2 regions of the Blastococcus sp. SYSU DS0539 genome follow, and region 1 is predicted to be linked to the other one. Evidence: riboswitches for the same ligand, from Rfam matches in the RefSeq annotation. Region 1 holds a riboswitch; the other holds the start of a gene.
The links. A riboswitch is a leader RNA that binds a small molecule or an ion and turns the genes downstream of it on or off. The one in region 1 is predicted to bind cyclic di-AMP.
Positions count from the first base shown of each region.

Region 2: it holds a riboswitch for cyclic di-AMP, as region 1 does, so the genes downstream of both, ACI790_RS12040 (NlpC/P60 family protein) here and ACI790_RS09965 (hypothetical protein) in region 1, are expected to answer to the same signal.

Region 1 covers NZ_JBJHAF010000006.1:170,434-177,395, reverse strand. The annotation lists gene ACI790_RS09985 (glycoside hydrolase family 13 protein) at 1-623, opposite strand, end outside; gene ACI790_RS09980 (saccharopine dehydrogenase family protein) at 768-1,997, shown strand; gene ACI790_RS09975 (DNA-directed RNA polymerase subunit alpha C-terminal domain-containing protein) at 2,045-2,641, shown strand; gene ACI790_RS09970 (bifunctional 3'-5' exonuclease/DNA polymerase) at 2,687-4,351, shown strand; cyclic di-AMP (ydaO/yuaA leader) riboswitch at 4,520-4,667, shown strand; gene ACI790_RS09965 (hypothetical protein) at 4,936-5,823, shown strand; gene ACI790_RS09960 (SDR family oxidoreductase) at 5,878-6,624, opposite strand; gene ACI790_RS09955 (hypothetical protein) at 6,742-6,962, opposite strand, start outside.
Region 2 covers NZ_JBJHAF010000008.1:145,340-152,301, reverse strand. The annotation lists gene ACI790_RS12050 (glycosyltransferase family 4 protein) at 1-1,071, opposite strand, end outside; gene ACI790_RS12045 (M48 family metallopeptidase) at 1,068-2,348, opposite strand; gene ACI790_RS12040 (NlpC/P60 family protein) at 2,444-3,526, opposite strand; cyclic di-AMP (ydaO/yuaA leader) riboswitch at 3,544-3,722, opposite strand; gene ACI790_RS12035 (hypothetical protein) at 3,909-4,226, opposite strand; gene ACI790_RS12030 (D-alanyl-D-alanine carboxypeptidase family protein) at 4,316-6,061, opposite strand; gene ACI790_RS12025 (DEDD exonuclease domain-containing protein) at 6,257-6,962, shown strand, end outside.

The DNA.
Region 1 (6,962 bases):
TCGAGCCAGAAGCGCAGGGTCCGCTCGAAGTCCGCGGCGACGGCCGGGTCACGCCAGTTGAGGTCGGGCTGCTCGGGGGCGAACAGGTGCAGGTACCAGCGGCCGTCGGGGGTGCGCGACCAGGCCGGCCCGCCGAAGAGCGACTGCCAGTTGTTCGGCGGCTCCTCCGACGGGGGCGCGAAGTGGTAGCGGGCCGCTTCGGGGCAGTCCGGGTCGGCGAGCGCGGCCTGGAACCAGGGGTGCCGGTCGGAGGTGTGGTTGGGGACGACGTCGAGCACGACCCGCAGACCGAGCGCGCGGGCCTCGGCGACCAGCGCCTCGAGGTCGGCCACGTCGCCGTACTCGGGGTCGACGGCGCGGTAGTCGACGATGTCGTAGCCGCCGTCGGCACCCCCGGAGGGGTAGTGGGGGTTGATCCACACCGCGTCGACGCCCAGCCACGACAGGTAGGGCAGCCGGGAACGGAGGCCGGCCAGGTCGCCGATCCCGTCCCCGTTCCCGTCGGCGAACGAGCGCAGGTAGACCTGGTAGACCACCGCCGAGCGCCACCAGGGGGACGACGACGTCCGTGCCGCGACCTGATGACCGGTCGCGGTCCGCACCGATGCGAGCCGCACTGCCATGCGACCTCCATCGGCAGGCCGGTGCGGGTGCCCGTGCCTGCTGGGCGGGAAGGGGCGCGTGGTGCGTCTCGTGACCGCCCCGAGAGGTGCGGCTGCCGGGGACCGCGGGCTGCCGACGCTGCCCGGGCGGGCCAGGATGGCCGCATGGCAGATGGCGAACGGACCTACGACCTGGTCGTCTACGGGGCCACCGGCTTCGTCGGGCGGCTGCTCGCGGCCTACCTGGCCGAGCACGCCCCCGAGGACACCCGCATCGCGCTGGCCGGGCGGTCCCGGTCCCGGCTCGAGGAGGTCCGCGACGCCCTGCCGGCCGGCGGCCGGAACTGGGGCCTGGCGGAGGCCGACTCCACCGACGCGGCGTCGCTGGCCGCCCTCGCCGGGAGCACCCGCGTGCTGGCGACCACGGTCGGCCCCTACGCCCGGTACGGCCTGCCGGTGGTCGAGGCCTGCGCCCGCGCCGGCACGCACTACGCCGACCTGACCGGTGAGGTGCTGTTCGTCCGGGACGCCATCGAGCGCTGCGACGACGTCGCGAAGGAGACCGGCGCGCGCATCGTCCACGCCTGCGGGTACGACTCCATCCCCTCCGACCTGAGCGCGATGCTGCTCGCGCGCCGCGCCCACGAGGACGGCGCGGGCGGCCTCCGCGACGTCCAGCTGGTGGCGACGGCCCGGGGCGGGTTCAGCGGCGGGACGATCGACTCGATGCGCGCCCAGCTGGAGGCGGTGCAGGACGACCCGGCGCTCCGCCGCCGGCTGACCGACCCCTACGCGCTCAGCCCCGACCGGGACGCCGAGCCGGACACCCGCCAGCCCCGGGACGCCGTTCCGCCGTCGCGGACGCCCGACGGCCGGTGGACCGCGCCGTTCGTGATGGCCTCGTTCAACACCCGGATCGTGCGACGCAGCAATGCGCTCCAGGACTGGGCCTACGGGCGGTCCTTGCGCTACGGCGAGGTGATGGGCTGCGGACGCGGTCCCCTCGGTGCCGTGACCGCCGCCGGGGTCACCGCCGGCCTGGCCGGCACCCTGGCGGCGATGGGGTTCGGGCCCACCCGTGCCCTGCTGGACCGCGTGCTGCCGGCTCCCGGCAGCGGCCCGAGCGAGTCGGTCCGGGAGAAGGGCTGGTTCCGCATGGTCGTCGAGGCCGGGACCGAGGACGGCCGCCGGTACCGGGCGACCGCGGCCGGGCAGGGGGATCCGGGGTACGCGGCGACGGCGGTGATGCTCGGCGAGAGCGCCCTCGCGCTGGCGCTCGACGGCGACCGGCTGCCCGACCGGGCCGGCTCCCTCACGCCGGCCACGGCGATGGGCGAGGTGCTCGTCGAGCGGCTGCGCGCCGCCGGCCACACCTACGAGGTGACCGCGCGCTGAGCAGCGGCGTCGGCGGCCCCGGACCGGCGTGGCTAGGGTTGGCGAACATGCCGATCAGCTCGCCGGACGACCCCGTGGCCACCATCGAGGGCCTCGGCCTGCCCGGGCGCGCCGTGACCGCGTTGACCCGCGCCGGGATCACCGACGTCGCGGCGCTGGCCGCGCTCACCCGGCGCGAGCTGAGCGCGATCGCCGGACTGGGCCCGGGCATGGTCGCCGCCATCCGGGCCGTCGTCCCCGAACCGCCCACGCGCCTGCCCGGGGCGGGCGGCCCGGGCACCCCCGCCGCCGCCCCGGCTGCGGCCGACGCGGGGTCCGCGTCGGCCGAGGAGGAGTCCCCGGCCGCCCCGAGCATCCCGTCGTTCGACTCGCTGCGCGGCCCGCGCCGGCGGTCGGCGGTCGACCTCCTGCTGCCGGACGCACCGGCCCCGGAGACCGGGTCTCCGGAGGTGCCGTCCCCGGGGACAGGGTCGCCCCGGCCGTCGCCGAGCCGCCCGCCGTCCGCACGGCCGGCGCCCGCCGCACCGGCCGGCCCGGCGCCCGTGCGGCCGCCCGACTACGCCGATCTCCTCCGGCTGGGAGTGCACGTCGCCCGGGCCGTCCTCACCGCGCCGGCCCGCTGCCTGCGCCGGCTGCTCGGCTAGGGCCCGTTCCCGGGCGGCGTCGGTGACGTCGGCCAGACTGCGGGGGTGCAGCTGGTCGCGCTCCGGCGCCGCGGGTCCGCGGTGGAGGCCGCGGCGCTCGCCGCCGACGGGGCGACGGCGGCGGTCACCCGCGTCGCGGCCGACGACCTCCCCGCGCTGGTCGGGGAGCGGGAGGCCGCAGCCGAGCCCGTCCGCTGGGTGTGGGACGACACCACGCGCTGGTACCCGGCGCTCCTGGCGGCCGGGGTGCGGGTGGAGCGCTGCACCGACCTGCGGCTGACCCACGCCATCCTGCGGCGGACCCCGTTCGCCGACCAGGAGCTGCTCGCCGGTCCGGACACCGCCGGCTGGGACGCGCTGCAGCCGGTCGCCGCGGCCGACCCGGCGCTCTTCCCGCCCGCCGACCCGGCCGACCTGCTCGACCCAGCGGCGGAGCACCGGCGGCAGCAGGCGGCCCTGGCCGCCTCGCCGCAGCGGAACCGGCTCGCGCTGCTGCTGGCCGCGGAGTCCTCCGGTGCCCTGGTGGCCGCCGAGATGACGCACACCGGTCTCCCCTGGCGGGCCGACGTGCACGAGCGCCTGCTGACCGGGCTGCTCGGGCCGCGCCCGGTGGCCGGTGGGCGCCCGGCGGTGCTCGAGCGGCTGCTGGTGGAGATCCGCGCGGCGCTGGGCGCCCCCGGGCTCAACCCCGACTCGCCCGCCGAGCTGCTGCGGGCGCTCCAGCGGGCCGGTCTCCCGGTGGCCGACACCCGCTCGTGGACCCTGGAGCAGGTGGACCACGCGGCCGTCCCGTTCCTGCTCGAGTACAAGAAGCTGATGCGACTGCTCACCGCCAACGGCTGGAGCTGGCTGGAGACCTGGGCCCGGGCGGGGCGGTTCCGCTCATCCTTCCTGCCCGGCGGGGTCGTCACCGGGCGGTGGGCGTCGAACGGCGGGGGCGCGCTGTCGGTGCCCACGGTCATCCGCCCGGCGGCGGTGGCGGACGACGGCTGGCGGTTCGTCGTCGCGGACGTGGCCCAGCTGGAGCCCCGGGTGCTCGCCGGGATGAGCGCCGACACCGCGATGGCCGAGGCGGCCCGCGCCACAGACCTCTACGAGGGCATGGTCGCCGGCGGGGCGGTGGCCACCCGGGCGGAGGCCAAGCTCGGCATCCTGGGGGCGATGTACGGCGGCACCCGCGGCGAGAGCGGCCGGATGATGCCCCGGCTGGCCCGCCGCTACCCGCGCGCCATCGGGCTGGTCGAGGAAGCCGCCCGGGCGGGGGAGCGGGGCGAGGTGGTGCACACCCTGCTGGGCAGGGGATCGCCGCCGCCCAGCGGGGCGTGGGCGCAGCGCGCGGTGGACCTCGGCGAGCCCGCGGAGCAGCCGGGCTCGCGGGAGGAGCGCGACCGGGCCCGCCGCGCCTGGGGTCGGTTCACCCGCAACTTCGTGGTCCAGGGCACCGGCGCGGAGTGGGCGCTGTGCTGGCTGGCCGACCTGCGCAACCGGCTGTGGCGGCTGGGCGGCGACGGTCCGCTGGAGAGGCGGCCACACCTGGCGTTCTTCCTGCACGACGAGGCCGTCGTCCACGCCCCCGAGGAGCTCGCCGACGACGTGGTGGAGGCGGTGCGGGCCGCGGCGTCGACCGCCGGGCGCCTGCTGTTCGGCACCTTTCCGGTCGACTTCCCGCTCGACGTCGCCGTCGTCCGGTCGTGGGCGGACGCCGGCTGACCCGGCACGGCCGCTACACCGCCGACGGGCCGGCGGCCGGTCTGCGACACACCTCACGCACGGGAAATAACCCGCAGCCGTTTGTCACGTATGCATAACGGCGGCTACCGTGGCCAGGTCCGCCCGGTCGCCACGTCCCCATCCGGGGAGTTCGGTCGGACGCCGCCGAGTCGCCCGCTGCCATCGTGCCGCGGGTGAGCCGGGGACCCACCGCAGCACTGGGGTGAATCGCGCGCCGAGCACGTCGCGGCGCGGGTAGGGCGACTTCCACGCCCGAATCCGTCAGCTAACCCGGTAGGCGGCAACGGAAGAAACGGAGAGCCGCCGCATGGCGCGCCCTTGCACCGCCGCACGTCCTGGCGCCACCCGGCACCGCCGCATCCGGGTCGGCCCGCGGACCTGATCGTCCGCGCACCCGGCGTCCGGCCTGCCGGCCCCCACCTCCGAGCACTTCCCGCTCGACCGGCTCCTCGCCGTCTCCCGGTGGTCCGTCCGGCCGGCCCGACGCCCGCGCCCTGCTGCCCGCATCCCGTCGCGGCCCGCTCTCCGGCCGGCCGCGTGACCCCCTCGGAGCACCGCCACCCATGAACCCCCGCACCACCACCTCCGGCCGCCGCCGGCCGCCCACGGCCGTCCGCCGCCCCGCCCTGTACCTGGGCGTCGCCGCCGCCGGCGCGGTTCTGGTCAACGCCCTCGTCGGTGTGAACCCGGCCGCGCAGGCCGAGGCCGATCCGCCGCAGTCGGTCAGCGTCGCCCAGGAACTGGGGCTCAGCGCCCAGTCCGGTCCGATCGACGTGACCGAAGACCTGGCGCCGCTGCAGGACCTCGCCGCCAGCCGCAGCACCCGCGACGCCGAGCAGGCCGCGGCCCAGCAGGCCCAGGCCGCCGCCGACCAGGCCGAGCTCGACCGGCAGCAGGCCGAGGCGGAGGCCGCCGCCCGCGCCGAGGCCGAGGCGAAGGCCAAGGCGGAGGAGGAGGCCGCGGCAGCCGCCGCCGCCGCCGCCGCCGCCGCGGCAGCCGCCGCCGCGCCCGCAGCCCCCGCGGCCGCGAGCCCGCGCCAGCAGGCCCCGGCCGCCGCCTCTGCCGCCGCCTCGGTGGCCGGCTCGGCGGTCGCGCGCATCAGCAACACCGCCGGGAGCCACCGCCCGCAGGTGCAGGCCGCGGCCGACGCCGTGGTCAGCAACGTGCCCGGCGCGGCCGGCATCACCCTCGGCGGTACCCGCCCCAGCGCGGCCGACCCGGGTGGCCACCCGTCCGGCCTGGCGCTCGACTACATGGTCATGTCCAACGCGGCACTCGGGGACGCGATCGTCGCCTACCACCGGGCGCACTGGGCCGAGCTCGGCGTGGACTACCTGATCTGGCAGCAGCGGATGCTGTCGTCACCGGGTGGCTCCTGGCAGGCGATGGAGAACCGCGGGAGCGCCACGGCCAACCACTACGACCACGTGCACGTCAACTACCAGGGCTGACCGCCGGTGCCCCGGGCCCCGTCGGGCCCGGGGCCGGGTGGGTCCCGGACGTCGTCAGGTCAGCCTCCGGACGACCGAGAGTGGCAGCACCCGCATGGCCAGGCCGATCGGCACCCAGGGCCAGGCAGGCACGTAGGCGCTCCGCCGCCGGGCCTCGATCGCCGCGACCATGGCGCGCACGCCGGTCGGGGTGTCGACCATGAACCGGGTCCGCTGCTGCACGTGCTGGTTCATCTCCGAGCGGATGTAGCCGGGGTGGACGACCGACACGTCCAGGCCGGGGATGCGCTCCGAGCGCAGCCCCTCGGCGATCGAGGCGACGCCGGCCTTGGTGGCGGCGTAGGTCGTCATGGACCTCCGCATGCCGCGCAGCGCCGACATCGACGAGATCAGCACCAGGTGCCCGTGCTGCTGGCGGCGGAAGATCTCCAGGGCCGCCTCGATCTGCGCGAGCGCGCCGACGAAGTTGGTCATGGCGGTCTCGCGGTTGACGTCGGCCCGGCCGGTGCCCAGGGGGGCGCCCTTACCGAGGCCGGCGTTCACGACGACCCGGTCGATCGTGCCGAACGACCCGGCGAACCGGGCGAAGACGGCCGGGACCGCCGCGGCGTCGGTGACGTCGAGCGCCGCCGTCTCCACCCGTCGGCCGGTGGCCGAGCGGATCTCGGCGGCCAGGTCGTCGAGGCGGTCCGTGCGCCGGGCGCACAGGGCCAGGTCGTACCCCAGCCCCGCGAACTGGCGGGCCATCTCCTCGCCCAGGCCGGAGCTCGCGCCGGTGACGAGGACGGTGCCGGTGCTCACGCGGTGGTCCGCGTGAAGTCGTCGCGCGCCTGCCCGGCGCGGTGGAGGGGGAGGTCGATCATGCTCGGACGGTACGAGAGCCCGGTGCCCTCCTCCCGACCGGCTCCGCCCGCCCGGTCAGTCGGGCCCCGTGGAGAGCGAGGAGCCGGCCAGCGCGGGCGACCGGAGCAGCGGCAGCGGGGAGCCCGTCCGCGCCACGGCGGCGTCGAGGTGGTCGGCCAGCAGCTGCCGGCCCGCGGGCGACAGGCCGGTCACCGATCCGGCGTCGACTGCGTCGATCCGCACCGGTTCCCGTCCGTAGCGGGTGAGGAACGCGTCGACGACGGCGTCGTCGACCT
Region 2 (6,962 bases), on a different contig from region 1:
CCGCTGCTCGACCCAGGCCCGGCCGGCGGACCCCAGGGCGCGGGCCCGGTCCGGATCGTCCAGCAGGCCGTTCAGGGCGGCCGCCACGGCAGCGGGTGAGCGCGGGTCGACGACGTGGCCGGTGACGCCCTCCTGCACCGCCTCCGGCGCCCCACCGGAGGTCCCGGCGACCACGGGCCGGGCGCAGGCCGCCGCCTCGAGGAACACCATCCCGAGCCCCTCGACGTCCAGCCCGCCGCGACGGGTGCGGCAGGGCATCGCGAAGACGTCGCCCGCCGCGTAGTGCGCGGGCAGCTGCCCGTGCCCGACGGGGCCGGTGAGGACCACCGAGTCCTGGAGCCCCGCCCGGGCCACGGCGCGGCGGAGGGATGCCTCGGCCGGGCCGCCGCCGACCAGCAGCAACCGGGCGCCGGGGTGCCGGGCGAGGACCTGCGGCCAGGCCGCCACGAGCACGTCCTGGCCCTTGCGCGGGACCAGCCGGGAGACGCAGACCACCACCGGCGCCTCGCCCAGCCCGTACCGGTCGCGCACCGCTGCCCCGTCGGCCTCCGGGGTGAACCGGTCGACGTCCACACCCGGGGAGAGCTGGGCCAGCCGGGCGCGGCTGCCGAGCGCCGGCGCGAGCCGGTCCCGGGTGTACTCGCTGATGTAGGTGACCACGTCGAGGCCCGCGGCGATCCGCTGCATCACCTGGCGGCTCCCCGGCAGGGCGACCCAGCCCGTCTCGTGCCCGTGGGTGGCGCCGACGAGGTGCCGCACGCCCGCCGCGCGCAGGGTGGGGGCCAGCAGGCCCAGCGGTGCGGCCGCACCGAAGAACGCGGTGTCGCAACCGAACCGGTCGACGAGTTCGACGGCCGCCCGGGCGGTGGCCCGCGTCGGCAGCAGCATTCCCGTCGGGCGGCGCACCACGGGGTACGGCAGCGCAAGGTCGTGCTCGGCCGAGCCGGGCGAGTCCGACGCCAGCACGACCAGCGAGTCCGGCGGACGGCGGGCGAGCAGCGCCGCGACGAACGTCTGGATGCCACCCTGCCGGGGCGGGAAGTCGTTCGTGACGACCAGCGTGCGGGTCATGGTCCCTCCAGGAGCAGCCAGTCCTCGGCCATGGCGATGCGCTCGGCCGCGGTCGGGTGGCTGCCGAAGAACCAGTGCCAGGCGGCCGGCGGATCGGGGTCGGCGAGGTTCGACGTCGCCAGCCGTTGCTGCATGCCGATGAAGGCCTCCGGGTCCCGGGTGAGGTCCAGGGCGCGGAGATCGGCCCGTTCCTCGATCTGCCGGGACACCAGGTTCTGCACCGGGGTGGCGATCAGCCCGCCGACCGCCACCAGGAAGAGCAGCAGCGGCACGACGCGCGGATCGCCGGGTGAGTCCGCGCCCGCGCGCCGCACCAGGCGCGTCGACGTCAGCAGCCATCCGGCCAGCGCGGTGGCCGCCCCGGCACCGAGGGCGCCCATGAGCGTGCCGGTGAGCACGTCGTCGGTGGCCACGTGCCCGAGCTCGTGGGCGACGATCGACTCGATCTCCGCGTCCGGCAGCTCGGCGAGCACCGTGTCGTACAGGACGATCCGCCGGGTCGACCCGAAGCCGGAGACGTAGGCGTTCAGGGCCGTGGTCCGGCGCGAGGCGTCGGAGACCAGGACGTCCTGCACCGGGGTGCCGTTCTCCTCGGCCAGCGCGAGCAGCTCGGTGCGCAGCTCGCCAGCCGGAAGCGGCGTGAAGGTGTTGAACGCCGGCTCGATGACGACCGGGTAGAGGAACGAGCCGACGACGACCAGCGCGGCCGCCGCCCCCCCTGCCCAGGCCCACCAGGTGCGCGGGGCCCGGCGGACCAGCCACAGGACGGCGAGGACGACCGCGGCGCTGATCGCCGCGCTGATGGCCACCGAGACGGCGACGTCGCGCAGCCAGAGCCCCCACCCGCGGGTGGAGAGGCCGTACCGGTGCCGGACGGTCTCGGCGTAGGCGGACACCGGGAGGGTCACCAGGCGACCGACGACCACGAGGGCCGGCACCCCCACCAACACCTGGACGAACCACCGGCCGCCGAACGGTGCGGCCACGGCACGCACCAGCCGCCCGCCGAGCCGGGTCAGGCCGAGGGCCGCCGAGACGGCCAGGCTCAGCGCCAGGGAGAGCAGCGAGGCGGGGCGGAGCGCGGCCGCGAACGCCTCCGCCCGGTCCAGCTGCGCGGGAGGCAGCCCCGCGGAGGGGTCGGGAGCCGTGTAGCCGCCGGGCGGCTCGGGCAGCACGTCCCACGGCGTGCGGACGGCGATGGCGACGGCGAGGGCGATCCCGAGCACGACCGCCGTGACCAGCGCGGCCCGAGCGTCTGGCCGCCCTCCCCGGTTCACCCGGCCGATCCTAGGTGCGCCGTCCCGCTCGCCCGGGAGACGGCGAGGGCCGGCGACCTCCGAAGAGGTCGCCGGCCCTCGTGGCACGGATGCCGTCAGCCGGCGATCCGCCGGGCGCCGTTGTAGCCGCCCATCGAATCCACGCCGGCCACCTTCACCGGCTGGCCGGAGGTGGAGGCGTGCACCATCTGGCCGTTGCCGATGTACATGCCCACGTGGCTGACCGGGCTGTAGAAGAACACCAGGTCGCCGGGCTGCAGCTCGCTGCGGGAGACGGCCTTGCCCATCTGGGACTGCGACCTGCTGGAGTGCGGCAGGGTCACGCCCGCGGCGGCGTAGGCGTAGGACGTCAGCCCCGAGCAGTCGAAGGCGTTCGGCCCACCGGCACCCCAGACGTAGGGATCGCCGAGCTGGGCCAGGGCCGTGTTCACGGCCACCTGGGCGGCGGCGCTGGGAGCGATGACGCCGCTGGGCGCCGGCGCCGGCAGGCTGTCGCCGCCGTGGGCCCGGGCCACCTCGGCCTGCTGCGGCGCGGTGAGCGCGTCGTACCGCCGCTGGTAGTCGGCGATCCTCGACTCGAGGTCCTCCTGCTTCGCGGCGATCTCGTCCACCACGCGCTGGGCGTCGGCGGCGGACGCTGCGGCGGCGTCCCGGGACTCCTCCGCGTCCTCGGACGCCAGCGACGCCTCGGAGAGCACCGCGTTGGTGTGCCCGGCGATCGCGTCGAGGGTGCCGAGCTGGGACACCAGCTGGTCAGCGGAGTCGCTGGACAGCAGGATGTCGAGCTGCGACATGCCCCTGCCGGTGTAGGCGCTGCGGGCGAGCCGGCGGATCTGGCCGTCGAGGGCGTCGAGCCGGACCTGGGCCGCTGCGGCCGCCTCGGTCGCCGCCTCGGCGTCGTCCCGGTGGCGGTCCAGGGCGACCCGCGCCTCGTTCAGCTCCTCGGAGGCGACCTCGAGCTCATGGCTGGCCCGGGCCACCTCGGCCGCGACCTCGTCGGCCGTGCCGGGGACGGCGCTCGCGGCGCCGGGGAGGACGGTGACGGTCAGGGCGGCGGCGGCGCCGACCAGCAGGCCGGAGCGGAGGGGGCCGAAGCGGCGGGCGCTCGACGAGCTGCGCCGGCCGGCGGCGAGAAGCTGTTCGGGGGCGTGCGTCAGTAGTGCGTGAGGGGTCGCCACGTGCGGCGGCTCTCCGTTTCTTCCACTGCAACCGCCGACCGAGTTAGCTGACGGGTTCGGGCTGGGAAGACTGGCCCTATCCCCCACGGGCCGGCGAACCGGCCGCGGGAGAACTCACCCCAGAAGTGCGGTGGGTCCCCGGTACACCCCGGGCGCCGGTGCTGCACGCCGCGCGGTGATTAGGCGGTGTCCGGTCGAGGCCATCCATCGACGGATGACGACCACCCGGCCGAACGGCGACGACCATAACGACCGTGATGCGCCTGTGACAAACGGCAACAGCTGACACGTGTGTGGCGGGCGTCCCGCCCGGCACGGCGCGCCTACCTGCGCATTCACCCGGTCGGGTGAACGCCGGGCCACCCCGACGGGCACGGATCGATCAGCCCGTGCGCCGTCCGGACCCCTCGCCGCCGTGCCCGTCGGAGCCGTCCGGATGCCGCAGGGGTGGCACCAGGCCACCGTCGGCCAGCGCCCGCACGGCCCGGCGCTCGACGTCGTCGAACTCCACCACCACGCCTGGCGGCGGCACCACGACGTCCTCCGCGGCCGCCGCCGACCCGCCCCGGGCGCGGCCGGTCATCGGGACCACCACCGGGTCGGTCCCCTGCCATCCCGGTGGGGCGCCGAGCAGGACGGTCACCACGCAGTCGGCGCAGCCGGTCCCCCGGACGGTGCAGGTGTCGCAGTCGATGAGCATCGCTTCTTCTCCTCCGTGAGTCGTTCCGCACGGTAGGAGGAGACACCGACATTTCCGCCGCGCCGCCGTCCGGCGCGCGCCCGGGGGGCTCAGGTGCCCGCGTACTCCCAGTGCCAGGGCTCCTCGCGCCCGTTCCCGGGATCGGCCCAGGTGGGGTGCAGGAAGCCGAACCGGCCGGCGTTTGCCACCATCCAGGCGTACTGCGGCGTGCCGAAGGTCTGGACGCCGCCGCACAGGTCCACGGCGAGACCCCAGCCGTGGTTGCTCGTGCCGGGGATCGCGGCGAGGGCCGGCTTCTCCCCGTACAGCCGCACCTGGCCGGCGTAGCTGCGGTAGGAGTCGGTGAGGCAGAGCGGAACCCCGAACGCGGACGTGAAGGCGGTGGCCATGGCCCGGTACGCCGCCGCCGCGTCGCAGCGCAGCGAGTGCCCGCCGACGCCCAGCGGGCACATCGCGCTGGGCGGGATGAGCCCGTTGGGGTACCCGCCCCAGGCCCGGCCGCCGTCGTAGCTCGGCGGGTAGACGGTGTTGCCGCACTCGGTCCGCAGGGCGCCCGCGGCCGGCCCGGGGACGGGGACGGCGGGCCGCCGGCCCAGGCTCGGCCGGCCGACGGCCAGCACCTGGTCGGCCGGCAGGGTCCGCACCACGACGGCGCCGGCCCGGGCGTCGGCGGCGAGCATCGTCCGCGGGTCCAGGGCGATCCCCACGTGTCCGAGCCCGGCCTCGCCGGAGCCGAGGAAGACGAGGTCTCCGGGGAGCACGTCGGCGGCGGCCACGGGGGTGGTGGTCGCGAACAGCTCGCCCTGCGTCGCCGGCAGCGGGACGCCGGCCCCCTGGTACGCCGCCTGCACGAGGGTGCCGCAGTCCCAGGAGTCGGGCCCCGCCGTCCCCGGGGCGTACGGCCGGCCCAGCGCCTCCATCGCCGCGCTCACCGCCGCCAGCGTCTCGGCGGGCAGCACCAGCAGCGAGGTCGGCTGCCCGGGCAGCTGCGCCACCCCGCGCTGGGCACCACCCCCGGTGGCCCCCACGGGCGCCAGGCGGTCCGGCAGGCCGCGCGCCGGGTCGCGCAGCGCGGCGGCCGGCAGGCCGTCGACGCCCGCGGCGCGCAGCTGGTCCACGTAGGCCCGCCAGCTGGCCGCCGTCTGCTCGTTGACCTCCACCTGCTCGCGCTGCAGCCGGGCCAGCTGGCGATCGACGACCTGCAGCGCCTCGTCGAGCTCCGCGGTGACCGCGTCCGCGGACGCCTCAAGCTCGGCGACCCGGGCGCTGACCTCGTCGGCCCGCGCCTGCGCCTGCTCGAGCGCGGCCCGGGCCCGCTGCTGCCGGTCCAGGGCGTCCCGCCGGTGCCCCTCCGCGATCCCGATGATCTCGGCGGCGTGCGCGTCGACGGCGGCGAGGAACCCCATGGCGGAGAGCACTTCACCGGGATCGCCCGCGCTGAGCAGGAGGGTCAGCGGGGTGAGCCCGCCGCCGTCCCGGTAGACGGCCGAGGCGTAGCCGGCCACCTCGCGCTGGAAGCCGGCCAGCACGCCCTGGGCGTCGGCGAGCACCGCCTGCGCCTCCTCCACCCCCACCTGCGCCTCGGCGAGCGCCGCGCGGGCGGCGACGACGTCGTCCTGCCGTGCCCGGAGGTCCTGCTGGACCTCGGCGGCGCGCCGCTGCAGCCGGTCCAGGTCACGGCTGTCCAGCACGCCCGAGGTGCCGCCCGGCTGGTCGCTGGGCGCGGCGGCCACCGGCCCCGCGGGCAGCAGCAGCACCGCGCAGGCCGCGAGGACGGCCACCACCGTCCCGCGCCGCGCCGCGGCGGCGAGCCGCGACCAGGTGCGCGCGAGCATCGTGTTCCCTTCCCCGATCCGGGCCGGCGGCGGTGCGGGCGGCTCCACCGGCACGAATGTTGTCCCGCGCACCCCGCAGAAGCCAAGTGGCGGGGCGACCGCGGGGCCCGGCACCCCCCGGTCGGGGGGTGCGGGACGGCCGGCCGGCGGCGCGCGTCCCCCGGACTGTCAGCACCCCGCCCTAGCGTCCGCCGCGTGCCACCCACCGCTCCGCCGCGCTACCAGCAGGTCTCCATCGCCGACGTCGGGACGCCGCTGGCCCAGGTGACCTTCGTCGTCGTCGACCTCGAGACGACCGGCGGCTCTCCGAAGGACAGCGCGATCACCGAGATCGGCGCGGTGAAGGTCCGCGGCGGCCAGGTGCTCGGGGAGTTCCGGACACTGGTCGACCCCGGCCACGAGATCCCGCCCTACATCAGCGTGCTGACCGGCATCACCTCCACGATGGTCGCGACGGCGCCGCGCATCGGCGCCGTCCTCCCGGCCTTCCTCGAGTTCGCCCGCGGGGCGGTGCTGGTCGCGCACAACGCCCCGTTCGACCTCGGGTTCCTGAAGGCGGCCTGCGCCGAGAGCGGGCTGGCCTGGCCCGCCGCGGCATCGGTCGACACGGCCGTCCTGGCCCGGCGGCTGCTCAGCCGCGACGAGGTTCCCAACTGCAAGCTGGCGACCCTCGCCCCGTACTTCTCGGCCACGACGTCGCCCACGCACCGGGCGCTCGACGACGCCCGCGCCACGGTCGACGTCCTCCACGGCCTCTTCGAGCGGCTCGGGCCGCTGGGCGTCACCACTCTCGAGGAGCTCACCGGCCTGACCCGCACGGTCGACCCGGAACGCCGCCGGAAGCGGCACCTCGCCGACGCCGTGCCGCACGGCCCCGGCGTCTACCTCTTCCGCGGCCCCC